One region of the Janthinobacterium sp. MP5059B genome, then DNA from elsewhere that is predicted to be linked to it. Evidence: predicted binding sites of a transcription regulator. Region 1 holds the regulator's gene; the other holds the start of a gene.
The links. The regulator sigma-54, encoded in region 1, starts transcription at its own class of promoters, with help from an activator protein. The targets are predictions, from matches to a motif close to TGGCANGNAANCTGCTTT.

Region 1 (15,647 bases):
ATCGACGGGATCGCGTCGCGCGCCTGGCCAAAGAACTCCAGGCAGACGGTACGGGCGAACTTCGGCATCTTGTGCAGAATCCAGCGCGCCGACGTGATCAGGCCGTCGCAGCCTTCTTTCTGGATGCCCGGCAAGCCGGCGAGGAATTTGTCCGTTACGTCCTTGCCCAGTCCCTCTTTACGGAACTTGCGGCCAGGAATTTCCAGGATTTCCGTCTTGAACGGTGCGTTCGGCTTCGTCGCGTCGCGCGTGCTCGGGTGGCGCCATTCCAGCTGGAAACGTGCCAGCGCGATATCGTGGATCTTGCCCAGGTTATGGTCGAGGCGCGTGACGTCGAGCCAGTCGCCGTTCGGGTCGACCATACGCCACGAAGCCAGGTTGTCCAGCGCCGTGCCCCACAGCACGGCCTTCTTGCCGCCCGCATTCATGGCGACGTTGCCGCCGATGCAAGAGGCGTGCGCCGAGGTCGGGTCGACGGCAAACACGAAACCGGCCTTCTCGGCCGCTTCCGACACTTTATTCGTGATCACGCCCGCGCCCGAATTGATCGTCGCGTATTCGTGCGTGAGGCCCGGCAAGACCGTCATTTCCACAGCGCCCAGGGTAATGAGTTTTTCCGTGTTGATGACGGCCGACATCGGCGTCAATGGAATCGCGCCGCCCGTGTAGCCGGTGCCGCCGCCGCGCGGGATGATGGTCAGTCCCAGCTCGATACAGCCTTTCACCAGGCCGGCCATTTCCTCTTCCGTGTCGGGCGTCAGGACGACGAACGGGTATTCCACACGCCAGTCGGTGGCGTCCGTCACGTGCGACACGCGCGTCATGCCGTCGAAGCGCACATTGTGTTTTTCCGTGTAGCGGCCCAGCACCTTGACCGTGCGCTTGCGCAAGTCGTAGGTCTTGCGGAATTCGTCGCCAAAGTCGGCCACGGCCTTGCTGGCCGCTTTCAGCAGCAACTCCACATTGGCGCTACGCGCCTTGGCAACTTCGGGCGATTCGCCACTGGCGGCCACGTCGCCGCCGGCCGCATCGATGGACAGGCGGCGCTTGTCGACTTCGGCCAGGCGGTGATGCAAGGCATCGATCAAGCCCTGGCGGCGCTTCGGGTTGTCGAGCAAGTCATCTTGCAGATACGGATTGCGGCGCACGACCCAGATATCGCCCAGCACCTCGTACAGCATGCGGGCCGAACGGCCTGTCTGACGGGCGCCGCGCAGCTCGTCGAGCAGGCGCCAGGAGTCCTCCCCCAACAGGCGTATGACGATCTCGCGATCGGAAAACGACGTGTAGTTATACGGGATTTCGCGCAGGCGGCTTGCTGCGGGACCATTCGGCGTTTCTGCCAGTAAAGCTTGGATATGTGCGGGAGCGTTCATGGAGTGTGGTGACGATGTGGACTGGACCCTAAAGGCCCATTTTATCTTATTGCGCCGCACCATGCCGGAACAGCCTTAGGCCGCCTAAGGTTTAAACACCCCATCCGACACCATAGCAAATATGGAAAAGCCTTCTTTTGCATGAATAAAAAATCAGTATTGGTGATTTTTTGACGCAAAAATGCCAAGAATCGGACTCTGCTGCAAACTATCGAACTGCCCAAAAATGGGGCAAACTGGCGTTGCATTACGCCCGTTTGCCTGCTGTTTACGCCAGCATTTGTCCAATCCTGTGCCATACGCCATCGGGCACGTACAGCAGCAAGCCCGTCATGGTCAGGTAGCGCGCGCACTTGCCGACGGCCATGTAGGCCACGCTGGGCCAGAACGGCAGCTTGAGCCAGCCGGCCAGCGTGCACAGGGGGTCGCCCACGAGCGGCAGCCAGGCCAGCAGCATGGTCTTGGCCCCATAGCGGGCCAACCAGCGGAACCAGCGCGTGTCGCGCTCCTTGGCAAACGCCTGCTTGGCCCGGTAGCCCATCCAGTAGTCGACGATACCGCCCAGAGTATTGCCCAGGGTGGCGACGCCGATGGCGGCCCAGAACAGCGCGGGATTGGCCTTGATGACGGCAAAGACGGCCGGTTCCGAGCCGAGCGGCAACAAGGTGGCGGAAATAAAGCTGATCAGAAAGACCGATGTCAGCCCGACTTCCGGCGCTGCGATCAGTTGCAGCAGCCAGGCGATTGCGGATTCGATCATGGAACACTTCGCGATGCAGTAAGGCTCTCCATTATAATGAAGAGCAGCTTGCGCGCCGCACAATCCGCGCCGGCCGGCAAAGGCCTACCCGCCCGCAGTTCCATAGAGCATTATTGTCGCCAGGCTATCCGCCGCCGCGCCGCCGCTATCGCCCGACACGTTCCAGACCCTTTCTGGCCCAGAATCACTTGCTTGCAGACTATGAACATCGACTACCTCAAGAAAATCCTGACCGCCCGCGTCTATGACGTCGCTACCGAAACGCCACTGGAACTGGCCCCTGCCCTGTCGCAGCGCCTGAACAACCAGATTTACTTCAAGCGCGAAGACATGCAAAGCGTGTTCAGCTTCAAGATTCGTGGCGCCTACAACAAGATGTCCAAGCTGAGCGAAGCGGAACGCAAGCGCGGCGTGATTTGCGCCTCGGCCGGCAACCATGCCCAGGGCGTGGCCCTGTCGGCCGCGCGCATGGGTTGCCGTGCCGTCATCGTCATGCCGACCACCACGCCGCTGGTCAAGGTCGAGGCAGTCAAGGGCCGCGGCGGCGTGAATGTGGAAGTGGTGCTGCACGGCGAGTCCTACACGGATGCCTACAACCACGCGCTGACCCTGGAAAAGGAACAGAAGCTGACCTTCGTGCACCCGTTCGACGATCCGGACGTGATCGCCGGCCAGGGCACGATCGGTATGGAAATCCTGCGCCAGCACGCCGGCCCCATCCACGCCATCTTCGCACCCATCGGCGGCGGCGGCCTGATCGCCGGCATTGCCGCCTACGTGAAACAGATCCGTCCCGACATCAAGATCATCGGCGTGCAAAGCGTCGATTCGAACGCCATGGCCCGCTCGCTGAAAGCGGGCGAGCGCGTGACCCTGAACGACGTGGGCCTGTTTGCCGACGGCACGGCCGTGCGCCTGGCCGGCGAGGAAACTTTCCGCCTGGTGCAGGCGTATGTCGATGAAATCATCACCGTCGACACGGACGCCATCTGCGCCGCCATCAAGGATGTGTTTACGGATACGCGCAGCATTCTGGAACCGTCCGGCGCGCTGGCCATCGCCGGTGCCAAGGCCTATGTGGAACGGGCCAGCCTGACCAAGCATCCCGTCAACAATGAAACGCTGGTCACCATCGCCAGCGGCGCGAACATGAATTTCGACCGTTTGCGCTTCGTCGCGGAACGGGCCGAACTGGGCGAATTCCGCGAAGCCGTGTTTGCCGTCACCATGCGCGAACAGCGGGGCAGTTTTAAACGTTTCTGCTCGCTCATCGGCGCGCGCAACGTGACGGAATTTAATTACCGCATCAGCGATGAAAAAGCCGCGCACGTGTTCGTCGGCATCCAGATTGCCGACCGGCATGAATCGAGCGTGCTGGCAAAGACCTTCGAGGAACACGAATTCAAGACGCTGGACCTGACCCACGACGAGCTGGCCAAGTCGCACATCCGCCACCTGGTGGGCGGCAAGAGCCGGCTGGCGCAAGACGAGCTGCTGTACCGCTTCGAGTTCCCCGAGCGCCCGGGCGCGCTGATGCGCTTCCTCGACAGCATGGCGCCGAACTGGAATATTTCACTTTGCCATTACCGCAGCCAGGGCGGCGACGTGGGCCGCATCCTGATCGGCTTGCAAGTGCCGCCCGATGAAATGGGAGAGTTCGCCCGCTTCCTCGATACCCTGGGGTACCGTTACTGGGATGAAAGCAGCAATCCCGTCTATAAGCTGTTCCTGGGTTAAGCATCACCTCCCGACGGCGGCTACTCGCCGTCGGGGGAATTAGGCTACCATGCGTCCTTGACTGAATTCACGCCACACGACCATGACCACCACCAACGACCTCGCCGAACAATCCCCGCTGGGCAAAAGCTCCGCCTACCGCACCGATTACGCGCCGGAACTGCTGTTTCCCATTCCGCGCCAGGGCAAGCGCGACGAGCTGGAATTGCACGGCACCTTGCCGTTTTTCGGCCTCGATATCTGGAATGCCTATGAACTGTCGTGGCTGAACCAGCGCGGCAAGCCGCAGGTGGCCATCGCCAAGGTCAGCGCGCCGGCCGATTCGCCGAACATCATCGAGTCGAAATCATTCAAGCTGTACCTGAACTCCTTCAACCAGACCAAACTGGACAGCCCGGATGCGCTGGTGGCCTTGCTCAAGCAGGATTTATCGAACGGTTTCGGCGCGCCCGTGCAAGTGGAACTGACTTTGCAGGAAGATTTCGGCAAGCTGAAAATGGGCGAATTCGATGGCGTGCTGCTGGACCGCCTGGACCTGGAAATCACGCAATACACGCCCTCGCCGCTGCTGCTGAAGGCAGCGCTGGACGAAGCGCCAGTGGAAGAAAAACTCGTCTCGCACTTGCTCAAATCGAATTGCCTGGTGACGGGCCAGCCCGACTGGGGCAGCGTGCAGATCGAGTATGCGGGACCGCAGATCGACCAGGAAAGCCTGCTGCGTTACCTGATCGGTTTCCGCGAGCACAATGAATTCCACGAACAATGCGTGGAACGCATCTTTGTCGATATCTTGCGTCAGTGCAAGCCGCAAAAACTGTCCGTGTATGCGCGCTATACGCGCCGCGGCGGCCTCGATATCAATCCTTGGCGCAGCAACTTCAGCACGGGAGCGATGCCGGGCAATCTGCGCAACGCCCGTCAGTAACATTAGGCAACACCGCGCAACACCATGAAACCATGCCAACAGGAATGTTGGCTGTGTTTTAAAACAACGTTGCAGTAGTGCCGCAGAGCATGTCAAAGACGCTGAAAAATCGGAAAATCGGCATTCGGCGGCGGAAAAACCGGCGCGCCGCGTGTTTTTAATCAAGAAATAGCCGATACACGCCGATGTTATTTTTTTGCTAAAATGATGGTGACATGGGCTGTAGCGCCCACTGCGCCCGCAGCGGGCGTATACTGTTGAGAATTGGCGTTACAGGCCGCGGAAACAGGCCTATAATTCGGCTCGCAAGCCCTCTGCGCATTGCACCATTTCATTGAGTGTCATGACTAATCTTAGCAAAATACTATCCCTCGAAAACGTCCTGCTGGACCTGGAAGTCTCCAGTAAAAAACGTGCCTTCGAGCAAGCCGGCCTGATCTTCGAAAACAATTACGGCATCGCCCGCTCTACCGTCTCGGACAATCTGTTTGCCCGCGAACGCCTGGGCTCGACTGGTCTGGGCCATGGCGTGGCCGTGCCGCATGGCAGGGTCAAGGGCAGCAAAACCTTGAAATCGCCGCTGGGCGCCTTCGTCCGCCTGGCCGAGCCGATTCCGTTCGAGTCGCCCGATGGCAAGCCTGTCAATCTGCTGTTTTTCCTGCTGATTCCCGATCATGTCACCCAGCAACATCTGGAAATCCTGTCGGAAATCGCTGAAATGTTTTCCGATGACGCCTTCCGCACGGCACTGGCCACGGATCCGGAACCGAAATCCGTACATTCGCGCATCGTCAATTGGCAACCTAGTCTGCAAGCGGCGGGTTAAACTTCAGGTATTCCTCCACTCCTGAAGAAGAAGACTGCCATGTTGCAAACGCCACTGACGATACAACGCCTGTACGACGACAATCGTGAAAGTCTGCAACTGGGCTGGTTCGCCGGCTTCCCCGGCGGCGAGCGCCTGATCTCGGGCGATGTCTCGTCGGCCGCCGACCAGGTGGGCCACTTGAACCTGATCCATCCGGGCCGCATCCAGGTCTTCGGCCACCAGGAAATCAATTACTACCAGCGCCTGAAGGTCAACACGCGCACCCACGTGATTGGCGAGCTGATCGCCGGCGGTCCGCCCGCGCTGATCATCGCGCAAGGACTGGAAACGCCGCCCGACATCCTCGCCATCTGCGACGAGCAAAACATTCCCCTGTTCTCCACCCCGCTGCCGGCCGCGCAAGTGATCGACTTCCTGCGCGTCTACCTGTCCAAAAAGCTGGCGCAACGCATCATCATGCATGGCGTGTTCATGGACGTGCTGGGCGTGGGCGTGCTGATCACGGGCGATTCGGGCCTGGGCAAGAGCGAACTGGGGCTGGAACTGATTTCGCGCAGCCACGGCCTGGTGGCCGACGACGCCGTCGAATTCTCGCGCATCGCGCCCAACATGATCGAAGGCCGCTGCCCGCCTTTGCTGCAAAACCTGCTGGAAGTGCGGGGCCTGGGCTTGCTCGATATCAAGGCCATCTTTGGCGAAACGGCCGTGCGCCGCAAGATGCGCCTGAAACTGATCGTGCATCTGGTGCGCCGCAACGCGCTGGAAGAGGAAGTCGAGCGCCTGCCTTTCCTGTTCCCCACGGAAGACGTGCTGGGTTTGCCCGTGCGCAAGGTCGTCATCCCCGTCGCCGCCGGCCGCAACATCGCCGTACTGCTGGAAGCGGCCGTGCGCAACACGATTTTGCAATTGCGCGGCATCGATACCTTGCAGGAGTTCATGGAGCGGCAGAGGTTGGCAATGAGTGGCGATTAGCAAGTAGGTCGGATTAGCGCGGCAACGCCGTGCGTAATCCGACGACATTGTTGGCCCATGCCGCGGTGTCGGCTTACGCGCGACGCGCTAAGCCGACCTACGGTCGTGACGAGAGCGCCCTGCCAATCCCGGCAATATCACATTCCAAATTGCAATAATTTGTAAAGATAATTGCCTTGGAAGCAGAGCGCCGATCTTTATTGTATGATCGGCGTATGCATATCGTCCTTATCACCGGAATATCCGGCTCCGGTAAATCCGTTGCGCTCAATGTGCTGGAAGATACCGGCTACTATTGTGTCGACAACCTGCCGCCGGCCTTGCTGCCCAGCCTGGTGCAGACCCTGCTCGACGAAGGTACACCGCAACTGGCCGTCGCCGTCGATGCGCGCAGCGCCGAGTCGCTGACCAGCCTGCCGCACAATGTGGCCCTGCTGCGCGACCAGGGGCATGACGTCAAGGTCATGTTCTTGACGGCCACCACGCATTCGCTGGTGGCGCGCTTCTCGGAAACGCGGCGCAGCCATCCGCTGTCGCACGAATTGCGTCCGAACCAGAATCCGGCCAGTCGCCGCACGCTGATCGAGTGCATCTCGGAAGAACGCGAACGCCTGTCAGCCATCGAACAGCTGGGCCATGTGATCGACACGTCGGAACTGAGCGCCAACAAGCTGCGCGCCTGGATCAAGGATATCGTCGCCTCCGAACGCGCGCCGCTGACCCTGTTCTTCGAATCGTTCGCCTTCAAGCTGGGCGTGCCGCTGGACGCCGATTTCGTCTTCGACGTGCGGGCCTTGCCGAATCCCTATTACGACCTGGCGCTGCGCCCGCTCGACGGCCGCGATGCGCCCGTGATCGCCTTCCTCGACGCGCAGCCGAGCGCGCTGGAACTGCTGGCCGACATCCGCGCCTTCATCGAGAAATGGTTGCCGTCATTCAAGTCCGACAACCGCAGCTACCTGACGGTGGCCCTGGGCTGCACGGGCGGCCAGCACCGCTCCGTGTACATGGCGGAGCGGCTGGCGCAGTATTTCGGCCCCAACGAGCGCGTCGTCCTGCGCCACCGCGAACGCAGCTAATTAGTCGAGGTGGCGCAGCGGATGCGCCGCGGCTGGCCAGACGGGGGCAAAGAAGCGCGCCACCATGGCCGCATCGACGTCGTCCAGGCTGGCAGGGTTCCAGCGCGGTGCATTGTCCTTGTCGACCACCAGCGCGCGCACGCCCTCGAGCACTTCGCCATGTTCGAAATTATGGCGCACCACCGTGCGCTCCATGCGCAGGCAATCGGCCACGCCCAGGTGGGCGCCCCGCTGCAGCAATTCCAGGGTCACCGACATCATCAAGGGCGAACGCAGGCGCATGGCCGCCAGCGCCTTGGCCGCGAACGCGCTGTCATCCTGCGCCAGCGAGGCCATGATGGCGGCCACGGAAGGGGCGCCGAAATGGCGGTCCAGCGCCGTGCGCGCCGTGGCCAGGGGAGATACCCCCGCCTCGGCCTGGAAAGGCGCCGCCAGCGCCTTGATGGCCACCGGCAAGGCCTCGCCCCGCGTCGATTCGAACAGGTCCAGCAGCGCCCCCATCTGCGCCTCAGGCAGGTAGACATCGGCCAGCCCCGTGTACAGGGCATCGGCCGCGTTGATCGTCAAGCCCGTCAAGCCCAGGTACAGGCCCAGCTGGCCGGCCAGGCGGGATAGAAAATAACTGCCGCCCACGTCGGGAAACAAGCCGATATTGACTTCCGGCATGGCCATGCGCGTGCGGCCCGTCACGATGCGCAGGCGGTTGCCCGGCCCGGCTTGCGCCACGCCCATGCCGCCGCCCATCACCACGCCATCCATCACGGCGATATACGGTTTCGGGTAGAAATGAATTAAATGATTTAAAGCATATTCTTCCGTAAAGAAATCTTCCAGCATGGCGCTGCCGCCTTGCGGCGTGGCCAAGCCAGCATCGAAAAAGAAACGGATGTCGCCGCCGGCGCACAGGGCTTTTTCACTGCTGGAGCGGATCACCACGGCGTCCACCTGCGGATCGTCGCGCCAGGCCAGCAGGGCCGCGCTCAGGGCGCGCACCATCTCCAGCGACAGGGAATTCAAGGCTTTCGGACGGTCGAGCACGATATGGCCCGTGCGGTTGCGGATGGAAGTCTGGACGAAGTCGCTCATGGCAGGCAGGAAAAAAGTGAAAGTGCAAACATTTTAGCCCCTGCGCGGCGAACATTGCGCTCAAAAGGTCCAGGCGCAAAAAAGGGCGCAAGATGTGCGCCCTTAGTTGATCACAACTGCTGGAAGCGGGTGGCCTTAGACGGCGACGACGGCTTCTTCCTCGGAGTTGTCTGGCAGATGCTTGATCGCCTCTTTACCGTGCCCTTGCACTTTGGTTTTGTATTTCATCACTTGCCTATCGAGCTTGTCGATCAGGGTATCGATCGCGGCGTACAGGTCGTGCGCCAAGCTTTCCACATAGACAGTCTTGCCGCTCAAACGCAGGTTGACTTCAGCCTTTTGACGTTTTTCTTTCTCTTTGAGGTTATCCACGGTCAGAATCACGGCAATATCGATGACTTGATCGAAATGACGTTTCACGCGCTCCAGCTTCGTTTGTACGTATTCACGGATGGCTGGTGTCACTTCGAGATGATGTCCGCTGATGGTGAGATTCATACACACTCCTAAAGATGATCGGGTTCGTGCGGTCCATCCTATCCGGCCCGCAGAGGAACCGAAAAAAACTTACAAACACTTACGCAGGCTCACTGGCGGAATTTTCAACGCTTCCCGGTATTTGGCAACAGTACGTCGCGCAATCACCATGCCTTGCTCCCCCAGCATGTCCGCAATCTTACTGTCGGATAAAGGATTTTTAGGGTCTTCTGCTCCTGTCAGTTGCACGATCAATGCCCGTATCGCCGTCGATGACGCTTCGCCCCCCGCTTCGGTGGCGACGTGGCTACCAAAGAAATATTTCAACTCGAACATGCCGTGCGGGGTCAGCATGTACTTTTGAGTTGTTACCCGCGAGATAGTACTCTCGTGTAAACCCAGTGTATCAGCTATTTCACGGAGCACAAGGGGACGCATGGCAACGGCCCCATGCGAGAAAAAGTTCTTTTGTCTTTCTACTATCGCCTGCGCCACGCGCAGGATCGTGTCGAAGCGCTGGCGCATATTCTTGATCAGCCACTTGGCTTCCTGCAACTGTGCGCCCATGGCGCCCTCGCCCTTGCCCTGCTTGAGCAAGTTGGCGTACATGGCATTGACGCGCAGGCGCGGCATGACATCGTTGTTCAGGGTGACTTGCCAGCCATTGCGCGCGCGCTTGACGACGACGTCGGGCACCACGTAATCGGACACGTCCGAGGCGAACACGGCGCCCGGATGCGGATTGCACTGGCGAATCACCGTCTGCGCTTCGCGCAAGTCTTCATCGTCGCAATCGAGGGCTTTTTTCAGCTTGTTGAAATCGCGCTGGGCAAACCAGGCCAGGTGCTTTTCCACGATGACGAGGGCCATGCGGCGCGTCACCATGGCGATGTGCGGCAAACGCTTGATTTGCAGCGCCAGGCATTCGGAGGCATTGCGCGCGCCCACGCCGGGCGGATCGAAACTTTGCAAGAGAGACAAGGCCGTGCGCATCTCGTCGGCGTCGATTTCCAGCTCTTCCGGCAGGCGCGCCAGGATGTCGTCGAGCGACTCTTCCAGGTAGCCATTGTCGTCGAGCGCGTCGATGATCAGCTCGACCAGCGCGCGGTCGCGCAATTCAAGCACCGTCACGCGCATCTGCTCCATCAGGTGTTCGCGCAGGGTGCAGTGATGGGCCTCCAGTTGCGGACGCGAATCTTCGTCGTCGGGCGCCTTGCCCCGGCTCGCCTCGCTCCAGTCGCTGTCGCCGCCATCCGCGGCGGCCGGACCCTCGCCGGCATCGCCATCAAAGGTTTCCGCTTCGGCCGGCGCTGCGGGCACCTCCTGGCCTGGCGGCTGGGGCGGCGCTTCGGCCGGCGCGGCCGTGGAACTCAAGGCACCGTCGGACAGCAGGCGCAGCGAACGGTCGAGCGGATCATCGAGGCGTTCGAGCAAGGGATTGTCCGTCAGCAATTGCTCTAGTTCCTGATGCAATTCCAGGGTAGACAATTGCAACAGGCGTATCGATTGCTGCAACTGCGGCGTCAGTGCCAGGTGCTGCGAAGTGCGCAGCTGCAATGATTGTTTCATTGGCTTACATGCGGAAGTGTTCGCCCAGATAGACCCGGCGTACCGACTCGTTCGCGATGATGTCGTCGGGGCGCCCCGACGCCAGTACCGAGCCCTGGTTGATGATGTAGGCACGGTCGCAGATACCCAGCGTCTCACGCACATTATGATCGGTGATCAGCACGCCGATATTGCGCTCCTTCAAGAAACGCACGATGCGCTGGATCTCGATCACGGCGATCGGATCGACACCGGCAAACGGTTCGTCGAGCAGCACGAAACGGGGATCGGTGGCCAGCGCGCGGGCGATTTCCACGCGGCGGCGCTCGCCACCGGACAGCGACAGGGCCTGGTTCTCGCGCAGCTTTTCAATCTGCAAGTCAGCCAGCAATTTATCCAGGCGCACCTCGATCTCGGCCTTCGTCAGCGGACGGCCTTCGACGGTCTGGATTTCCAGCACGGCGCGGATATTGTCTTCGACCGTCAGTTTGCGGAAGACGGACGCTTCCTGCGGCAGGTAGGACAGGCCCATCTGCGCGCGGCGGTGGATCGGCAGGCTGGAGATGTCCACGCCGCTGATATCGATGCTGCCGCCATCGGACGGCACCAAGCCGACGATCATGTAGAACGAGGTGGTCTTGCCGGCGCCGTTCGGGCCCAGCAAACCCACCACTTCGCCGCATTCGACTTGCAGCGAGACATCATGCACGACTTGCCGCTTGCCATAGGTTTTTTGCAGCCCGCGAACGATCAGGGTGCTGCCGCAACGAGTATTATCCATTATTTCTTTCCTGGCGCAGGCGTGGCCGGCGCTTTCTCCGCCGCCGGTGCCTTGGTTTTCGGCTGGATCACCATGCGCACGCTGCCGCCATCCGGGGTGCTGGTGCCGCTGTTGGAATTTTCCATCGCAAACACTTCCTTGCGGCTGTCATACGAGATGAAGGCGCCATTGGCCACGTCGGTCACTTTCGTGCCTTCCAGGCGCGTCAGCTTGGCCCTGGAAAACAGTTTCACCACTTCCGTCTTGTTGTCGTATTCCACGCGCTCCGCTTCGCCTTCCACCCACAGGTCGCCCGCGCCATCGCGCTTCTGGCGGAAGGTGGCGAGCTTGCCGGGATCGGCCCAGAAGGTAATGAACTGGTAGCCTTGCGGATCTTCCGTGATCACGGCGCGACCCGCCTTCATGGTCAGGGTCCCCTTGACCAGCACGACGTCGCCCGTCAGGGTGCGCACCTGCTTGATGTCATCGACGTGGCCGCTACGTGCCGTGATGACGGCTTCCTTCTCGGAATCGGCCTTCTCGGCATGCGCCACGCCCATGATGGCCAGGGAAAATACGGTCAACAGCAAGATGTTCTTCATAGTATGGTTTCCTTGTTTCATTCTGTCATTTTGCCGCCGCGGCCGGGCGCGGTTTCGGCGGGAGGACCATGCGCAGCGCATTCTGCACTTCCACCACGCCGGTGGCGTTATTGGCTTTCATGCCGATGCCATTGAGGCGCGAGGTGCCCGTCAGGATATCGACAGGCACGTCCGTTTCCATTCTTTCCTCATCCGGGAACACCGTCAGCGCTTCCGTCTTGACCGTCAGGTTCTGCGCCTTCGGACTGGCCACGCGGTCGATCACGACATTGCGGTGCAGTTGCAGCCGGGTATTGTCCTGGTCGATATGCGCCAGTTCCGCATTCATGTTCATCGGTGGCATGCCTGGCGTGAGCTTGCGCACGAAGGGCCGGTCGATATCGGACGAATCGTCCAGCGGATAATGCGTGAGCTTGGTGCCCGACACGATATAGCTGGGTTTTCCCGTCAAGTCCATACGCACCAGGCTGAAATTGGTAATGAAATAGTCGGGCTCATCCAGATGCTTGCTGGCCGTGATGTCCTGGCTATTCTTGTTCATCACCTCGAGCAGCCAAAAGCTGCCCAGCGCGACAACAACCGCGCCCAGCACGGTAAAAATCATGCGCCAGCGATGGGCGCCTCCTGGCTTACGCATAGGGCTTCACTCTTTCAAATGTCACTGGCGAGGCGGCGCGCCTCACTCCAGGAACGGCGCCATGACGCGCGCATAATTGTCCTGGGCACGCAGCAGGAATTCGCAGATCTCGCGCACCGCGCCGCGGCCACCGCCGGCCTGCGTCACATGGTGGGCCAGGCCCTGCACTTCCGGGCGTCCGCCCGGCACGCTGACGGCAAAGCCGACGCGTTTCAGGATGGGCGCATCGATGACGTCGTCGCCGATATAGCCGCATTGCTCTTCCGTCAAGCCCGTCAGCGCCAGCAGTTCGCGAAACGGCGTCAGCTTGTCGTGGCCGCCTTGGTGTACGTGGGTAATGCCCAGGTCTTGCGCGCGGCGCGCCGTGATGGCCGAGCGGCGCGCGCTGATGATGGCCGTCTGCACGCCCGATTCCTGCAGCAGCTTGATGCCCAGGCCATCATACACATTAAACGTTTTCATCATCTCGCCGTCCGGGCCGAAATGCAGGCTGCCGTCGGTGAGCACGCCATCGACGTCAAAGATCATCAGTTTGACCTTGGCCGCGCGTGCCAGGTTGTCCGCCACGCTATCCATCAGATCACCTTCGCTTGCGTCAGATCATGGATATGCAGCGCGCCCACCAGTTTGCCGTCGGCATCGACGACCAGCATCTGGTTGATGCGGAACTGCTCCATCACGGCCACGGCGTCCACGGCCAGGCGTTCGGGCGCGATGCTGCGCGGCTGCGCATGCATGACGTCGCGGATCGCCACTTGCGTGAAATCCTGCACGCGCTCGAACATGCGGCGCAAGTCGCCATCCGTAAACACGCCCACGGGGCGGTTGTCCGCGTCGACGACGGCCGTCATGCCCATGCCTTTCTTCGTCATTTCTTCCAGCGCCTGCAGCAAGGAAGCCTGCACGGGCACTTTCGGCACGCGTTCGCCGCTGCGCATGACATCATGCACGTGCGTGAGCAGGCGACGGCCCAGGGCGCCGCCCGGGTGCGAGCGGGCGAAATCTTCTTCCTTGAAGCCGCGCAAGTCGAGCAAGGCCACGGCAAGCGCGTCGCCCAGGGCCAGGGTGACGGTGGTGCTGGCCGTCGGCGCCAGGTTCAGCGGACAGGCTTCTTTCTCAACAGAAATATCCAGGTGCACGTCGGCCAATTGCGCCAGGCTCGAATTCGGCTTGCCCGTCATGGAAATCAGCACGCCACCCATGCGCTTGACGACGGGCATGATGGCCATCAGTTCCGACGATTCGCCGGAGTACGATATGGCAATAAAAGCATCTTCCGAGGTGACCATGCCCAGGTCGCCATGGGCCGCTTCGGCCGGATGCACGAACAGGGCCGGCGTGCCGGTGGAAGCGAGGGTGGCGGCAATCTTGCGCGCGATATGGCCAGATTTGCCGATGCCGGAGACGACGACTCTTCCTTTGCATTGCAACAACATCGCCACGGCGCGGCCCACGCTGTCGTCCGTGGCCAGGCGCGCGTGCAGCGCAACGATGGCGTCGGACTCGATCTGCAAGGTGGTGCGGGCCAGCGCGACGGCGCGCTCGGTCGTCGCTTGCATGTCAATTCGATCAAAAGCTTTCAGCATTGTTTTTTCATGGGTTACACTCATGCCCAAAGTATAAACGAATTAGGAAAGCAAAAAACTTGCCAGTCACAACAAACAACGATTTCCATTGACCGCACCGGGCAACCCATGTTTTCCTCGCTTGAACTGACCCTGATGTTACTCGGCAGCGCCGTGCTGGGCGTGGTCGCTTTCAGAATGTTGCATTTGCCGCCCATGCTGGGCTACCTGGCCGTCGGCATCGTCATCGGCCCTCACGCGCTGGGCCTGGCGGCGGAAAACGAGGCCAGCCACACTCTGGCCGAGTTCGGCGTCGTCTTCCTGATGTTTTCCATCGGGCTCGAATTTTCTCTCCCCAAGTTCCTCGCCATGCGGCGCATCGTCTTCGGCCTTGGCATGGCGCAGGTGGTCACCACCATCATCGCCACCGTCTTCTTCGGCTGGTTCGTCGGACATTACCTGTCCGCCTACATCCACCTGAGCTGGCAAGCCGCCTTCGCCCTGGGCGGCGCGCTGGCCATGTCGTCGACGGCCATCGTCTCGAAAATGCTCACGGAACGGCTGGAACTCGAAAGCGAACACGGCCGCAAGATCATCGGCATTTTGCTGTTCCAGGACCTGGCCGTCGTGCCCCTGCTGATCCTGATTCCCGCCCTCACGCGCGATTCGGACAACCTGGCCGAAACCCTGGCCTGGGCCGGCGGCAAGGCCCTGGTGGTGCTGATCTTGCTGCTTTTCATCGGCCAGAAGCTGGTGCGCGGCTGGCTGACCATCGTCGCCAAGCGCCGCTCGCAAGAGTTGTTCATGCTCAACCTGCTCCTGATTACCCTGGGCGCGGCCTGGATCACGGAACGGGCGGGGCTGTCGCTGGCCCTGGGAGCGTTTGTTGCCGGGATGCTCATTTCCGAGACGGAATTCAAGCACCAGGTGGAAGAGGATATCAAGCCCTTCCGCGACGTGCTGCTGGGCCTGTTCTTCATCACCGTCGGCATGCTGCTCAATATCCGTGTGGTGTTTGAGAACTGGTGGCTCGTCCTGCTGCTGCTGTGCGGCCCCGTGCTGCTGAAATTCGCCCTGATCGCGGGGCTGGCCCGGCTGTTCGGCTCCAGCAACGGCGTGGCCCTGCGCACGGGGCTGGGACTGGCGCAGGCGGGCGAGTTCGGCTTCGTGCTGCTGAACCTGGCTGGCGGCATCAAGCTGATGGACCCGTTCGTCGTGCAGGTGGTGCTGGCGTCGATGGTGCTGTCGATGCTGGTGGCGCCCTTCCTCATCGCCAAGTCCGACGCCATCGTCA
Region 2 (15,647 bases), on a different contig from region 1:
GAAGGTACCCATGTGTTCGTTGCCAAACGTAAAGAAGGCCTGGCGCACATCGACCACGCTGTTCTGGCTGATGGCGCTGTCCGTGGCCGTCGAGTTGTAGATGCCGATCAGGGCTTTCACGTCGTACTCGCCCAGGCGCGAGCTTGCCGAGGTGATCAAGCCATTCGGCAGCAAGCCGTTGCCGATGGTGGTGCGGTCCTTTTCTCCGCCGCAACCGAGCGCCCGCCCGCCCAGCGCCAGCCCGCCCACCGCATCGCCCGAACACGACACTTGCGTGTAATAGGCGTTGACGATGCCGCCCACCGACACGGTCCAGTCGCCAGCCTTGATATCGACGGCTTGTGCCTGCCCCACCGCTGCGATTGTCATGACACCCAGGCTCCCCAGCTTGCTCAATGTGTTCATTTGTTCTCCTCTTTCTTCTCTGTTTTTAGTGTGCACACCAGTGATTGATGTACCTCAAGCTTTGGCAATAAGCGTGCCCAGAACGGCTCAGAGGGAGAAAGAGAAAAGGCGTAGTTAACGTGTGCAGCAGCGGATCAATCGCCACTGACAGTGTTCATTTTTTGACCGCAAGCAGGCATATCGGGCATCCAGGTAAACAAAAAACTGACGGCCTGGGCCGTCAGCAAAAAGAAAACACCCGGCGGACAGGGAGACACCCATCCGTGTGGCCCGGATGTTTCACCCCGTTACTTCGACGCCAGCTTGAAGACCCACACGGAACCGCCCTGTTCCAGGAAGTTGACCTTCTTCGCCACTTCGCCGCCCCACAGCGGCACCGCGCCACCCCAGCCGGAAACGACAGCCACGTATTGCGTGTCGCCATCCTGCCAGGTGACGGGCGGCGCCACGACGCCGGAGCCCGTCTGGAATTTCCACAGCTCCTTGCCCGTCTTCGCATCGACGGCTTTCAGAAAGCCTTCCGGCGTGCCGTAGAACACCAGGTTGCCGGCCGTACTCATCACGCCGCCCCACAGCGGCGCGTTGTTCTTGATTTCCCAGACGATCTTGCCCGTCTTCGGATCGATGGCGCGCATGGCGCCGATGTAGTCGTCAAACAATGGCTTGATGGTGAAACCCGCGCCGAGGAAGGCGCCGCCCTTCTTGTAGCTGATCGGCTCGTTCCAGATGTCCATGCCCCATTCGTTCGCGGGAACGTAGAACAGCTTGGTTTGCGGCGAGTACGCCATCGGCATCTGGTTTTTGGCGCCGAGGAAAGCGGGCGCGGCAAACACGGTCGTGCCCTTCTTGCCTTCCTCTCCCTTGGTGGGGTCGCCAGGGCGGCCGGCGGCGATATAGTTCGGCCGGCCCGTCTTCAGGTCGATGCTGCTGGCCCAGGTGATTTTCTTCACAAACGGAAAGGCGTTCTGCAGCTTGCCATTGGCCGCATCGATGACATAGAAGAAACCGTTGCGGTCGGCCTTGCCGCCGTAGCGCTTGCCATCCATGTCGAAGGTGACGAATTCGTTGGCGCCGTCGAAGTCCCACGCATCGTTCGGGGTATTCTGATACGCCCACTTGATCTGCCCCGTTTTCACATCGAGTGCCACGGTGGACGACGAGTACAGATTGTCGCCGGGACGCAAGTGGCTGTTCCACGGCGCCGGATTACCCGTGCCAAAGTAGGCGAGCTTGGTTTGCGGATCGTAGGTGCCGCCCATCCACGTCGAGGCGCCGCCCGTTTTCCACAGGTCGCCCGGCCACGTCTTATTCGCCGTGCCGGACACGCCGTTGTCGATGGCCTTGCCATCCTTGTCGTAGCGGTGGCCCATATGGCCCTCTACTGTCGGACGGCTCCACACGAGGTCGCCCGTCATCGGGTTGCGCGCTTCCACCCGGCCCACGATGCCAAATTCCCCGCCCGACACACCCGTCAGCAGCAAGCCTTCGGCGATCAGCGGCGCGGCCGTCATCGAGTAACCGGCCGCGTAGTCATCCACTTTCTCCTTCCAGACGATCTTGCCCGTATTCTGGTCCAGCGCCACCAGGTAGGCGTCGAGCGTGCCGAAAATCACCAGGTTGCCGTACAGGGCAGCACCGCGGTTGACCACGTCGCAGCATGGCATGATGCCGTCTGGCAAGCGATGCTCATACTTCCACAGCTTGGCGCCCGTTTTCAAATCGACGGCAAAGATGCGCGAATACGATGCCGTGACGAACATCTTGCCGTTGTGAATCAACGGCTGCGATTCCTGGCCCCGCTGTTTTTCGCCGCCGAACGAGAACGACCAGGCTGGCACCAGCTTGGCCACGGTCTTGTCATTGATCTGCGTCAACGGCGAATAGCGCTGGCCCTGCGTACCCATGCCAAACGACAGGACGCTGGCCGGATTCTTCGCCGTGCTGTCGAGCATGGCATTGGTGACATTGCCCACGTCGGCCGCCTGGGCCAGCGATGCCAAACCCAAACCGATGAGTATCCCCATGATTTTTTTCTGCACAATCATCTCCCTCTGTTTTATTAGTATGTGTGTATCAAGTCTTGCGGTGCTCATGCGGCTGGGCATGCAACAGCGCGCACTCTTCATCGGTGAACAGGCGCGAGCGCGTCAAAAAGCGCTTGCCCGTGCCGTTGTCGAGTGAAAACATGCCGCCATTGCCATCGACCACATCGATAATCAACTGGGTATGCTCCCAGTACTCGAATTGCTCGAGCCCCATGTAGAACGGTGTGCCATTCAAATTGCCGAGATAGATATCGGTGTCGCTGACATCGAACTCGCCCAGCGCATAGCACATGGGCGCGCTGCCGTCGCAGCATCCGCCCGACTGGAAAAACATCAGCGGGCCGTGACGCTGGCGCAACTTGTCCATCATTTCCAGCGCCGCATCGGTGGCGACCACCCGGGCAATTGCTGCACTCATGGCATCCCTTTCTGCGCGCCGCGCCTGGACTACAGGTGCGGCGCCTGTTGCCGGTTTAGAAGAAGCCCAGCGCTTTCGGGCTATAGCTCACCAGCAAGTTCTTCGTTTGCTGGTAGTGGTCGAGCATCATCTTGTGGTTTTCGCGGCCGATACCCGATTGCTTGTAGCCGCCGAACGCGGCGTGGGCAGGATACAGGTGGTAGCAATTGGTCCACACGCGGCCCGCCTGAATGGCGCGGCCCATGCGGAAGGCGCGCGAACCGTCACGCGTCCACAGGCCGGCCCCCAGGCCGTACAAGGTATCGTTGGCGATCGCCAGCGCGTCGGCCTCATCCTTGAAGGTGGTCACGGACACGACGGGTCCGAAGATCTCTTCCTGGAAGATGCGCATCTTGTTATTGCCCTTGAACACGGTCGGACGCACGTAGTAGCCGCCTTCCAAGTCGCCCGCCTGGGTATTGCGCTCGCCGCCAGCCAGCACTTCCGCGCCTTCCTGGCGGCCGATGTCGAGGTAGGACAGGATTTTTTCCAGCTGTTCCTGCGACGCCTGCGCGCCGATCATGGTGGCAGAGTCGAGCGGGTTGCCCTGCTTGATGGCGGCCACGCGCTTCAAGGCCCGTTCGATGAATTTCTCGTAGATCGATTCCTGGATCAGCACGCGCGATGGGCAGGTGCACACTTCGCCCTGGTTCAGCGCGAACATGGCAAAACCCTCCAGGCACTTGTCGAAATAGTCATCGTCGGCATCCATCACGTCTTCAAAGAAGATGTTCGGCGACTTGCCGCCCAGCTCCAGGGTGACGGGAATCAGGTTTTGCGCCGCATAGCCCATGATCAGACGGCCCGTGCCCGTTTCGCCCGTAAAGGCGATCTTGGCGATGCGCTTGCTCGACGCCAGCGGTTTACCCGCTTCCAGGCCGAAACCATTGATGATGTTCAGCACACCAGGCGGCAGCAAGTCGCCGATCAGCTCGATCAACACCATGATGGAAGCCGGGGTCTGCTCGGCCGGTTTCAAGACGACGCAATTGCCGGCGGCCAAGGCTGGCGCCAGTTTCCACACGGCCATCAGGATCGGGAAATTCCACGGGATGATCTGGCCCACGACGCCCAGCGGCTCATGGTAGTGATAGGCATAGGTTTCCGCATCGATTTGTGCGACGGAACCTTCCTGGGCGCGGATGCAACCGGCGAAGTAACGGAAATGGTCGATGGCCAGCGGAATGTCGGCATTCATCGTTTCGCGGATCGGCTTGCCGTTGTCGATGGTTTCCGCCGTGGCGATCAGGCTCAGGTTCTGTTCGATGCGGTCGGCGATGCGGTTCAAAATATTTGCGCGCTCGGCCGGCGACGTCTTGCCCCAGGCATCCTTGGCGGCGTGCGCGGCGTCCAGCGCCAGCTCGACGTCTTCCGTCGTGGAACGGGCGATTTCGCAAAACGGCAAGCCCGTGATCGGCGTGATGTTAGGAAAGTATTCACCTTTTACTGGTGCAACGAATTTGCCGCCGATGTAATTGTCATAGCGTTGTTTGAAGGGATTGGCTACGCCCAGTTTGCTGATGTCTGCGAGATTCATGTCGTCCTCTATCGGGTTAATTAGAATGGAATTACTTAATTAAAATCAAACGTCCTGGTACAGATGGGGTGAGTACACGGAGTCTTCCGCAAATGCCGTGCCAGCTCGCCATCCCACTACAAACTTAGCCGGTTTTATCCCTGTTACAAGGGCGCGGCATCAAACCCGGCACGTTTTTCAGCGCAAGCCACCTGCTTGGGTGGGGACGTGGGCCTGTTTGCATTTTGAACAAGGTAAAGACGTCCTGTTCCAATCCGGGCCAGCCCTGCGGCATCTCCCCTGCGCCGCTGCACAATGGAACAGGTGTACCAGACTGGAACACCTGCGCCTGTGCCACCAAGGAATCAACGAATCACCACGCCCCAAGGCAATTCACCCACGGCAATATCGGCTACCTTCTGCGCGCTGGCCGTGTCGATGACGGATACACTGTTCGAGCGGCCATTGGCCACGTACAGCTTGGCGCCGTCGGGCGTGATGGCCATATTCCACGGGCGCTTGCCGACGTCAATCGTGGCCGTCACTTGATTGCTGGCCGTGTCGATCACCATCACCGTACCGTCCGTGCCATTCGAGACATACACTTGCTTGCCGTTGGGATGGACCACGATGCCATTCGCATTCTTGCCCGCTGGAATCGTGGCAATCGCCTTGCGCGCGGCCATGTCGATCACGTAGACGGCATTGACCAGTTCGCACGCCACATAGGCGCGGCCCGAGTCCGGGCTGAAACCGATGCCGCGCGGACGCAGTCCCACGGCGATGGACGCGACTTGGCGGCGTCGCGCCACATCAATGACATCGACTTGCTCGGCCTCTTCCGCGCTGACTAGCAGCCAGCGTCCATCCGGGCTGAAGACGGCATGTTCCGGGTTGCGTCCCTGCACCTTGATATCGGCGAGCAAGGTGCCTGTCTGGCCATCGAGCAAGGCCACGCTATTGTTTTCCTCGACGGCAACGGCCACGTGACTACCGTCTTGCGAGGCGCTGACGCCTTCGGGCGACTTGCCCAGCGCCACCGTGCGCACGGGCGTGCCGCCAGCGTTGTCGATCAGCAACAAGGCGCTGCTGGCGGCATCCGTGACAAACAATTGCCGTCCGGTGGGGTCGGCGGCGATGCCGCGCGGCCGCTTGCCTGCCGCGATTTGACGCACGACCTGGTCAGTAGCCGTGTCGATCACGCTCAAGGTGCCCGATTTTTCATTGGGGACATAGGCAAAGGGAGCTGCCTGGAGGGCGGTGCTGGCGAGCGCCGGCAATAGCCAGCAAACCTGGCGCAAGCACGAGAAGAAGTTGGGCATAATCACCTTTTCAATGGCAAAACACAGGAAAAGCGCGCGGTAGCGGCGCATCTGCCCATTGCTGTATGCAAACGCCGTGCCACTGACACGCGTATAATTTCAGCCCACCAATGGAGACATGGCAGGCATATTGCTTGATAAGACTATGCAGACCTGTACCGCGCACGCGATCAAGCAGGCTTTTATTCACATTGGAGAATCCGCATGCAGCATCGTTTCCGCCTGAACACCATCGCCAGCCTGTTTGTCGCCGGCAGCGCCACCCTCGCCCCCCACGTCTTTGCCGCCGAAGCAGCTAGCCTGGCCGCCGGACAACTGATGGATACGGTGGTCATCAGCGGCAGCCGCATCGCCCACCCCAGCCAGGAAGTGCCGGCCTCGATCGACATGGTCGACAGCGCCCGCATCCAGGATGGCCAAATCCGCGTCAACGCGTCGGAAGCGCTGGCCGCCGTGCCGGGCCTGGTGGTGCAAAACCGCCAGAACTATGCGCAAGACTTGCAGATCTCGTCGCGCGGCTTCGGCGCACGCTCGGCCTTCGGCGTGCGCGGCGTCAAGCTGATCAGCGATGGCATTCCCGCCAGCATGCCCGACGGCCAGGGCCAGGCCGCCACCTTCAACCTCGATACGGCCGAGCGCATCGAAGTGCTGCGCGGACCGTTTTCTGCCATCTACGGCAACCATTCGGGCGGCGTGATCCAGCTGTTTTCCAGGGATGGACAAAATCCCCCGTCCATCGAACTGAATGTGACGGGCGGCAGCTACGGCACCAGCAAGGTCGATCTCTCGGCGCAAGGCCAGGCAGGCGGCATCGGCTACGTGCTCGACGGCTCGCGCTTCCGCACGGACGGTTTCCGCGACCATAGCGCCGCCACGCGCGAACAGGCGTTCGGCAAGATCACCGTCAAGCCGACGAAGGACAGCAAGCTGACCATCGTCGCCAACAGCCTGCATCAAGGCAATACGCAAGATCCGCTGGGCGCCACCTGGGCCACGTTTGCCGCCGACCCGCGCGCCGGTGAGGTCGACGCGACGGATACGCAAAACCCGAAACGCACCCTGGCCGAACGCTACAACACCCGCAAGAGCATCGACCACCAGCAAATCGGCGCCACCTATGAACAGTCGTTCGGCGATGACCGCCTGCATGTAATGGTGTATGGCGGCAACCGCGACGTGATCCAGTACCAGGCATTTACCAAGGGCTTCCAGGCGCCGGCCAGCCATTCGGGCGGCGTGGTCGATTTCCAGCGCCAGTTCTATGGCATCGATACCAACTGGCTGCACGTGAACCAGTTGGCCGGCGGCAAGCTGAGCACCACCATCGGCATCGATTACGGCCGCTCCAGCGATGACCGTACCGGCTACGAAAACTTCATCGGCAATAGCTTTGGCGTAAAGGGCAAGCTGCGCCGCGACGAGCAAAATGTCGTGTCCAGCCTCGATCCGTATATCCAGGCAGAATGGCAAAGCGGCTCGTGGCTGCTCAGCGCAGGTGTGCGCTACAGCAAGATGAAAGTGGCGGTCGATGACCATTTCCTCAGCAACGGCAACGATAGCGGCAGCCTGGAGTTCAGCCACACGACACCGGTGCTGGGCCTGCTGTACAAGCTGACGCCGAACGTCAACGTCTACGCCAGTGCCGCGCGCGGTTTCGAAGCGCCTACCTTGAATGAACTGTTTTACTCGGGCACGGGCGGCGGCTTCAATTTCAACTTGAAACCAGCGACCAGCACCAACCTGGAAGCAGGCGTCAAGGCCAGGATCAACAACAATACGCACGTCAACGCGGCCGTGTTCCAGATCAAGACCAACGACGAACTGGTGGTCGACAAGTCCAGCGGCGGACGCACCAGCTACCGCAATGCGGGCAAGACCTTGCGCCAGGGTATGGAAGTGTCGCTGGACTCGAACCTGCCGTATGGCTTCACGACCAAAGTGGCACTGACCAGCCTGCACGCCGTGTATGACCAGGCGTTTGGCGGCGTGCGCGAAGGCAGCCGCTTGCCGGGCGTGCCCAGCGCCAACCTGTTCGCGGAACTGGCCTGGAAAGACACGCTGGACCGTTTTGGCGCGGCGCTGGAAAGCGTGGCCAGCAACCAGGTCTACGCGGAAGACAGCAACAGCGAAAAGCCGGCGCCCGGCTATACGGTGTTCAATGCGCGCGTCAACGCCAAACAAAACGTGGGGAATTGGCGCTTCAAGGAATTTGCCCGCCTGAACAATCTTTTCGACAAGACCTACGTGGGCTCCGTCATCGTCGGCGACAGCAACAAGCGCTACTATGAAGCGGCGCCGGGACGCAACTGGTTGCTGGGCGTCAGCGCCCAATATAGTTTCTAAAACTAAAAAGCCCGCGCATCGATCGATGCGCGGGCTTTTCAACTCAAGCACGCTACGTCAGGGCCGCGCTTCCTTCACGCCATATTTTTCAAAGATGGCTTTCAATTCACCGCTGGCCGCCATCTCGTTCATGGCCGCCAGCAGCAACTTGCCCACGTCGAGCTGCTGGCGGCTGACGGCCAGGCCCACGGCCCAGCCGGCACGCGGCAAGCGGGCGAACGCCACTTCGCTCAAGGGGAAAGCGGGATCGCTTTTCAGCACCGATTCGATCTCCGAACGGTTGGCCAGCACGGCATCGAGCTGTCCTGCCTGCAATTGCTGCAAGGCTTCGGCGGCCGTGTCGAAGATGCGCACGTCGTCGCGGTACTTGCCATTGTCTTCACCCAGCATCAGCATGGCCGCGATCGAGACCTTTTCCACGCCGATGCGCTTGCCGGCCAGCGAAGCGACGCCATCGAATTGCGGCACGGCTTGCGCGCTGCGCGCCAGGCGCACGGTTTCCACGTAATACGGCGCGAAGATCTCGACCTTGTCGTTATCCGCCATCAACTTCTTGTCGACCGGCACATGCAGCATCACATCGGCGGGACCATAACCAAGGTAATGCCCCTTCCACACCATATTGCGCAAATCATCGTTCAAGTTTTCGCCGGCGGGAAATGGCAGCAAGCTCAGTTTCAAACCCAGCTTTTTCGCCAGCGCTTCGGCGATGTCGATATCGATGCCCGCGCCCTTGTCGGAAAACGGCGCGAACTCGTTATACACAGCCACTTTCAGGCTGCCCGACTGCTGCACTTTTTGCCAGTCGGCGCGCGCCGGCGCGGCTGCGCACAGCGCCAGGCAGGCGAGCGAGATCATCGCGCGCGCGCCCCGGAATTGAAATGAACGCATGGGACTCCTTTGTGATCAGTTCGATTTAATTCGATTCGCGGCGGGTTTCCAGATAGGTCTTGATGGCCCACATGGCTTCCTGGTTGAACACGCCTTCGAACGGCGGCATGTACACAGCGCCATTACGCACTTTACCGTGGCGTATGGTGGCCAGGTAGTAATTATCCGTCTCCTTGTAGCAAGCCTGTTTCTTTGTCTCATTCTTGATACCGAAGCAATCGCGGTCCAGCTGGCGCAAATCCGGCGCGATGCCGCCCGAGATGGCTTCGATGCCGTGGCAGCGGGCGCAATTCTGGTTGTAGGCCGACGTGCCCACCGTCAAGGCCAGCTTGTTGCCCCGATACGGGTTTTGCTCAAGCCACTTGTCGCCTACCTTGGGCAAGCCCGTGGTATCGACGCCTTGCGGCGTGACATTGCCGTGCGCATAGGCATGCGGCAATGTCAGCAGGGAAGTGAGGGCAACGGCGCCGGCCGCCGCCACGCCGAGCAGGGTACGAATGGAATAGGTCATGCTGGTCTCCTTGGTTTTTTAGTCAATACCAAAGAAGAGCAAATGCCATGCCATGCGTCTATGCCCCACATCCGGCCGACCATGTATCAATTTGGAACAGCTGCAACAGCCAGTTGTGTCAGCGCGCGCGTCAGGCGGCGGCCACCGTGCAGATGCTGCTCCGCTCCTGCTGCTCGAAAGTAATACGCACGGGCAAAAACCGGGCAATCACCTCCGCATTCGTCAGCGCATGTTGCGAGACCTTGTTGCAACTGAAGCTACCGCCGCCGGCCAGCGCCATGGGCAGCAAGAGCTGGTCGGCCAGGTGCTCGCCGACGGCCGCGTCCGTCTTGAGATAGGCGCGCACCTCGTTCAACAGGCGCTTGGCCACGGATTCGGCCAGCAAGGACTTTTCACCGAACGAAGTAAACACTTCCGTGACATGCTCATGCTCGAGCGTCAGCAACAGGACATTGCCCGGTCCCTGCTCCGCCGGCAAGCCGACGAGGCGCAACTGCTTGCCGCTCCAGCCCATGCCCCCGGCGACGCGCTCGAGTTCGCGCTGCGCCACCTGGACATGCACGCCCGCCACCACGCTTTCCGCATACCCCGCCTTCCGTTCGCCGCGCTGCAGCAATGCGATGGGGCGCAAGCGCCGGCACGGTTGCACGGTGGCCGTCACCTCGCCGCCGCCTGCGGGATGAAAGCCGTAGCGTTGCAGCGCGATCTCCACTTCGGCCCCCATCTGCTGCAGGATGCGGCCATACGCGCGCTGCAAAAAATGCACGGGCGGTGCCATGGCATTGTGCGTGCCGCCAGTGATGCGCACGGTGGATGGCCCATCCGCATGCAGCAGGGCCGGCAGCAAGGTTTGCAGCACCAGGGTACAGCTGCCCGCGCTGCCGATGGCAAAGCGGTAATCGCCGCCGCGCAGGGGGCCGGGCACGAATTCCAGGCTCGACGCGCGCAGCGCCACCGGCGTCGTGCGCGCCCCGCAAATGGCAGTTGCCGCCTGCACGGCCAGCAGATGCTGGCGCAGCAAGCCGGGCTTTTCCCGCCCCGCGCGAATGTTAATCAGCCGAAACGGTTGCCCCGTGATCATCGACAGGCTCAGCGCCGAACGTAAAATCTGTCCGCCGCCTTCGCCTTGCGCTCCATCTATTTCTATCATCTCTCTTATCCTTTGACGCAGACGACCTGCTTCAGGATATGCACGACATCAACCAGCTCGCGCTGCGCCAGCATCACCGCATCGATATCCTTGTAGGCCATCGGGATTTCATCTATCACGTTTTCATCCTTGCGGCATTCCACGCCTTGCGTGGCGCGGATCTGGTCATCCAGGTTGAAGCGCCGCTTCGCTTCCGTGCGGCTCATCGTACGTCCCGCGCCGTGGCTGCAGCTATGGAAACTCTCCGCATTGCCCTTGCCGCGCACGATAAAACTCTTCGCGCCCATGGAACCGGGAATGATCCCCAGCTCGCCAGCACGGGCCGACACGGCGCCCTTGCGCGTGATCAGCACATCCTTGCCGAAGTGGTGCTCCTTCTGTACATAGTTATGGTGGCAGTTGACGGCTTCCACGTGCGTCTGGAACGGTTTATGGATGACCGTGCGCACGGCGGCGATCAGATTCTGCATCATCACTTCGCGGTTGTTGCGCGCAAAGCGTTGCGCCCAGCCCACCGCCTCCACGTAATCGTCGTAATGCTGCGTTCCTTCGGCCAGGTAAGCCAAATCCTGGTCGGGCAGGTTGATGAAGTGGGTGCGCATATCCTGCTTGGCCAGTTCGATGAAATGGCTGCCGATGGCATTGCCCACGCCGCGCGAACCGGAATGCAGCATGAACCATACGGAACCCTGCTCGTCGAGACAGACTTCGACGAAGTGGTTACCGCTGCCCAAAGTCCCCAGGTGGCGATAATTGTTCGTATTTTTCAGCTTCGGCGTTTTCAGGCAGATCGCATCGAATTCGTCTTTCAGCTGCAGCCACGCGGCATCGACCACCGAGGGCGGCGTATGCCAGGAACCCTCGTCGCGGCCGCGGTGTCCGCGCGTCTTTGGCGACATCCCGTGCGGAATGGCGCGTTCAATGGCGCTGCGCAGCGGCCCCAGATTATCGGGCAAATCATTCGCCGTCAGAGTGGTTTTCGCCGCCATCATGCCGCAACCGATATCCACGCCTACCGCGGCCGGGATCACGGCGCCCAGAGTAGGAATCACGCTGCCGATGGTCGACCCTTTACCCAGGTGCACGTCCGGCATGACGGCGATGTGCTTGTAAATAAACGGCAGGGTCGCCGTGTTGCGTAATTGCTTTTTGGCCGCTTCTTCGACGGGCACGCCACGTGTCCACATTTTGACGGGACGGCTGCCTTCGGTATGCAGGACTTCGTATTCTTCTTTTTTCATCGCTTCTCTCATTTTCTATTGTAATCAGTACGACAACCCGACAAGGAGGGACAGGATTTTCTGGCGGCGTACTGCGCACGCCAGGCCGGTTTGACGCGGCTGATCGATGTAATCCTGTCTGCATTCGGGGCACTGCGGCGCATGACAAGTCTGGACAGGACGTCTCTTATGTAGTCTTGTCCGCATTCATGCGCTTTACTTCAACAACCGGTTGCCGCGATATCGATGGCGGCGATTTCTCCCACCCAGTGGGCGGGGTCCAGCTGGCCGGCGGCAAAGGCGGCGATGATCTTGAAGACGTCATCGGAAAAACCGCCGATATTCAGGATATCCTCGCATTCCATCGCCTGCGTCGTGGCATGCGGCGCAATATCGATGCACACCAGTTTCGCCTGCGGATTGCGCTGCTTGAACACCTTCCATTGTCCCATCGTCGCTGTGGCGCCGCTGCGTCTGGCGTCGATCCACGATTCGTTATCGGACACATAAATCACCAGGTCGGCCAGCTCCTTCTTGCTGTTCATGCGCACCAGCGGTGCGCTGCAATTGGTGCCGCCGCCACCGATGGCCGCCAGCCTGGCCGCGTTGCTCATCACGCTGTCATCCGCAGCCAGCCCGCACTGGACGACGCTGTGCTCGAACGGCAGCAGCATCGCATTCGGATTCTTGCGCAGCATGGCCGCCGCCACCAGCGCCGCCACATCGATGCAGCGCACGCTCGAGGTGGCGCTGCCGCGAAAACCGCTGACGGGCGACGACATCGAGCCAGAGACGTCGGGGCACACCACCACCCTGCCAGCGATCCGCGGCACATTCGCCAACGCTATTTCCAGCGCCGCTTCCAGCGCATCGCGCACGATGGCCGGCACGCTCTCGTCGGCCGCCAGGTACGCCGACAGCAGCTGGTACGGAAACACCCTTGCCCGGCCAATCGCCTCGGGATCGCGCAGCTTGGCCGCGATCAATTCCGGCATGCCGGCTATCGCATACACGCCGTGACGCCCAAAGGTGTTCAGATTCATGCGCACCATTTGCCAGCTGCCCTGGCGGGCAATCTGCGCCCAATCCTGCGCGCTCAAGGACAGCGCCGTCAGCATCTGGAACGGTACGTCCGGTATCGCTTGCGAAGGATCCGCCTTGTAGGCCTCGAACGCGGCCAGCGCCGGCGGCAGCGCCTTGGCATCGTAGGGCTTGCCGATCAGCCAGGCAAAGAATGCCTCCCGCCACGCTTCCTGCGGTTTCGGATGCACCATCTTCACCACGTCGGCCAGCGAAGGCGCATTGCCCACGGCGGCGGCCAGCAAGGCCTGTTCCGAAGCGGTGTTCAGCCATGCCTGCACGAGCTTTTTCGGACGCGATCCCAGCGACTTGCGTCCCACGGCGCCGGACCGCATGATCTGCACAAAGTTGCGCAGCATCTTGCCGTTGTTGATGACACGCCGGAATGCCGGTGCGAATTGCGCAGCGCCCTGCCCCGCCAGCACGGCCACCAGCAAGGCCGGCATGTCTTTCATGTAGCCCCGTTCGCGGCAGTACACGGCCGTCTGCGCAATGAAGGCGGGGTCGACCGCCTGGCACAGCTCGAGTACTGTTGCCAGCTGCGCTTCGGCGCTGGCATAAAACGTCGTGTTCAGGCAGCCGGTGGCCGCGTATTGCGCCAGCTGATGCCGGGGCGTCAGCGCATAGGCTGGCGCGCCTTCGGCATTGCGTGCCAGGGCAGCTGGCAAGGTTCCTGTCTGTTGCGCGCTCTGGAATAACTGTGCGTTGGCCATTTTTCGTCCCTCTCTGCTCTCTACGTTTATCTCGTTGGTATCTCCTCTATTGCAAGCGCTGTGCCAGCTTTCAATAATTCCTCAAAAATTTTCATAACCAATTGATTTCATTAAGTAATATTTCCACGCAAGCTGTGCACTGAAAATATCCCTGTCATGGCGATTTGGAATACAATTATCTTTTAAGATAAATTTTTATCTCACATATGCAAGCAAAACGCACCGTCGTTATCGGTTTTCTCGGCACGCAGCTCGACAACGGCAGGGGAGCGGCACGCTGGGAAAAATGGCGTCCCAGCATCGCCCTGACCCAGCACGAGGACAAGATCATCGACCGCTTCGAGTTGCTGTACGCGGGCAGCCAGTTCGACAACCTGGTGCGCCAGGTGTCGCAGGATATCGCCAGCGTCTCGCCTGAAACCAGACTGATCTCCCATGAACTGCCTATCAGCGATGCCTGGGACTTCGAGAATGTGTATGGCGCGCTCTATGATTTTGCCAACAGCTACCCCTTCGATCCGGACAAGGAAGACTATTGGATCCACATCACCACCGGCAGCCACGTGGTGCAGATCTGCATGTTCCTGATGACGGAAGCGCGCTATTTCCCCGGCCGCCTCGTGCAAACGTCGCCGCCAAAGCGCCAGGGCGCCGGCAATCCCGGCAGCTACGCGCTGATCGACCTCGATCTGTCGCGCTACGACCAGATCGCCCAGCGTTTTACGCGCGAACAGGCCGCAGGCGTGGCCTTTCTGAAGTCCGGCATCGCCACGCGCAATGCCAAGTTCAACGGCATGATCGATGAAATCGAGCGCGTCGCCATCAAGTCAAAAGCCCCCATGCTGTTGATGGGGCCGACCGGTGCCGGCAAATCCTTCCTCGCGCGCCGCGTGTATGAACTGAAAAAATCGCGCCACCAGATCGATGGCAAGTTCATCGACCTCAATTGCGCCACCTTGCATGGCGATGGCGCAGCCTCCACCCTGTTTGGCCATATCAAGGGCTCCTTCACGGGGGCGGGCTCGGATCGACCCGGCTTGCTGCGCAGCGCGCACAAGGGCTTGCTGTTTCTCGATGAAATTGGTGAACTGGGGCTCGACGAACAGGCGATGCTGCTGAAAGCCATCGAAGAAAAGCGCTTTTTCCCCGTCGGTGCCGATACGGAGGTGCAGAGCGATTTCCAGCTGATCGCCGGCACCAACCGCGATCTGGGCAAGGAGGTGGCGGCCGGCCGCTTCCGCGAAGACTTGTATGCGCGCATTAATTTGTGGACATACGAATTGCCGGGCCTGGCGCAGCGCCCGGAAGATATCGAGCCGAACCTGGAATACCTGCTGACGCAGTACAGCGCGGAGACGGGCGAACGAGTGCGCTTCAACAAGGAGGCACACGAGCGTTTCATGCGTTTCGCCACCCTTCCCACCTCGGCATGGAAGGGTAATTTCCGCGACCTGTCCGCCGCTGTCACGCGCCTGGCCACCCTGTCGGAAGCCGGTCGCATCACGGATGGCGTCGTCGACGAGGAAATCCGGCGCTTGAAGCGCATGTGGCAGCAGCATGACAAGCCCGCCGCCAGCACGGAAATCGACCTGGCCGATATTATGGGAAGCGAGGCAGCCGCGCAGCTCGACCTGTTTGATGTCCTGCAACTGAGGTCGGTAATTCAGGTATGCCAGCAATCGAACAGCTTGTCCGATGCGGGTCGCAAGCTGTATGCCGTATCGCGTGATGCGAAGGCCAAGCCAAATGACGCTGACAGGTTGAAAAAGTATCTGACGAAGTTTGGCTTGAGCTGGGAAGAAGTGAGTCGATAAAACGCCGCACCCGAACACCCGGGGTCAGCCCCTCCACACCGCCAACGCCAGATTCGACGCCAACGCGCGAGGGGGTCTGCCCCCAGCCTTCGTTTGGGATTCGCCATCACAAACCGCCAGACGAAAAAAAACCCGACCATTGCTGATCGGGTTTTTCTCAAGAAACAACAGCCGGGGCTG

Region 2: JAB1_RS16095 (beta-propeller fold lactonase family protein) is a predicted target of sigma-54. The motif match lies at 5,810-5,827, and genes of this name have one in related genera.

What each region holds. Positions count from the first base shown of each region.
Region 1 is NZ_LRHX01000005.1:155,478-171,124, reverse strand. It holds gene JAB1_RS04435 (DUF3683 domain-containing protein) at 1-1,376, opposite strand, end outside; gene JAB1_RS04430 (YqaA family protein) at 1,645-2,136, opposite strand; gene ilvA (threonine ammonia-lyase, biosynthetic) at 2,338-3,873, shown strand; gene queF (NADPH-dependent 7-cyano-7-deazaguanine reductase QueF) at 3,956-4,798, shown strand; gene JAB1_RS04415 (PTS sugar transporter subunit IIA) at 5,142-5,624, shown strand; gene hprK (HPr(Ser) kinase/phosphatase) at 5,664-6,599, shown strand; gene rapZ (RNase adapter RapZ) at 6,815-7,678, shown strand; gene JAB1_RS04400 (enoyl-CoA hydratase/isomerase family protein) at 7,679-8,764, opposite strand; gene raiA (ribosome-associated translation inhibitor RaiA) at 8,900-9,262, opposite strand; gene JAB1_RS04390 (RNA polymerase factor sigma-54) at 9,332-10,810, opposite strand; gene lptB (LPS export ABC transporter ATP-binding protein) at 10,815-11,570, opposite strand; gene lptA (lipopolysaccharide transport periplasmic protein LptA) at 11,570-12,151, opposite strand; gene lptC (LPS export ABC transporter periplasmic protein LptC) at 12,177-12,788, opposite strand; gene JAB1_RS04370 (HAD hydrolase family protein) at 12,831-13,364, opposite strand; gene JAB1_RS04365 (KpsF/GutQ family sugar-phosphate isomerase) at 13,364-14,374, opposite strand; gene JAB1_RS04360 (monovalent cation:proton antiporter family protein) at 14,483-15,647, shown strand, end outside.
Region 2 is NZ_LRHX01000013.1:6,572-22,218, forward strand. It holds gene JAB1_RS16075 (porin) at 1-405, opposite strand, end outside; gene JAB1_RS16080 (PQQ-dependent methanol/ethanol family dehydrogenase) at 693-2,429, opposite strand; gene JAB1_RS16085 (DUF779 domain-containing protein) at 2,479-2,868, opposite strand; gene adh (aldehyde dehydrogenase) at 2,924-4,444, opposite strand; gene JAB1_RS16095 (beta-propeller fold lactonase family protein) at 4,789-5,745, opposite strand; gene JAB1_RS16100 (TonB-dependent receptor) at 5,950-8,088, shown strand; gene JAB1_RS16105 (transporter substrate-binding domain-containing protein) at 8,146-8,979, opposite strand; gene pedF (cytochrome c-550 PedF) at 9,005-9,490, opposite strand; gene rtcA (RNA 3'-terminal phosphate cyclase) at 9,621-10,640, opposite strand; gene JAB1_RS16120 (RtcB family protein) at 10,646-11,881, opposite strand; gene JAB1_RS16125 (TROVE domain-containing protein) at 12,082-13,653, opposite strand; gene rtcR (RNA repair transcriptional activator RtcR) at 13,860-15,467, shown strand.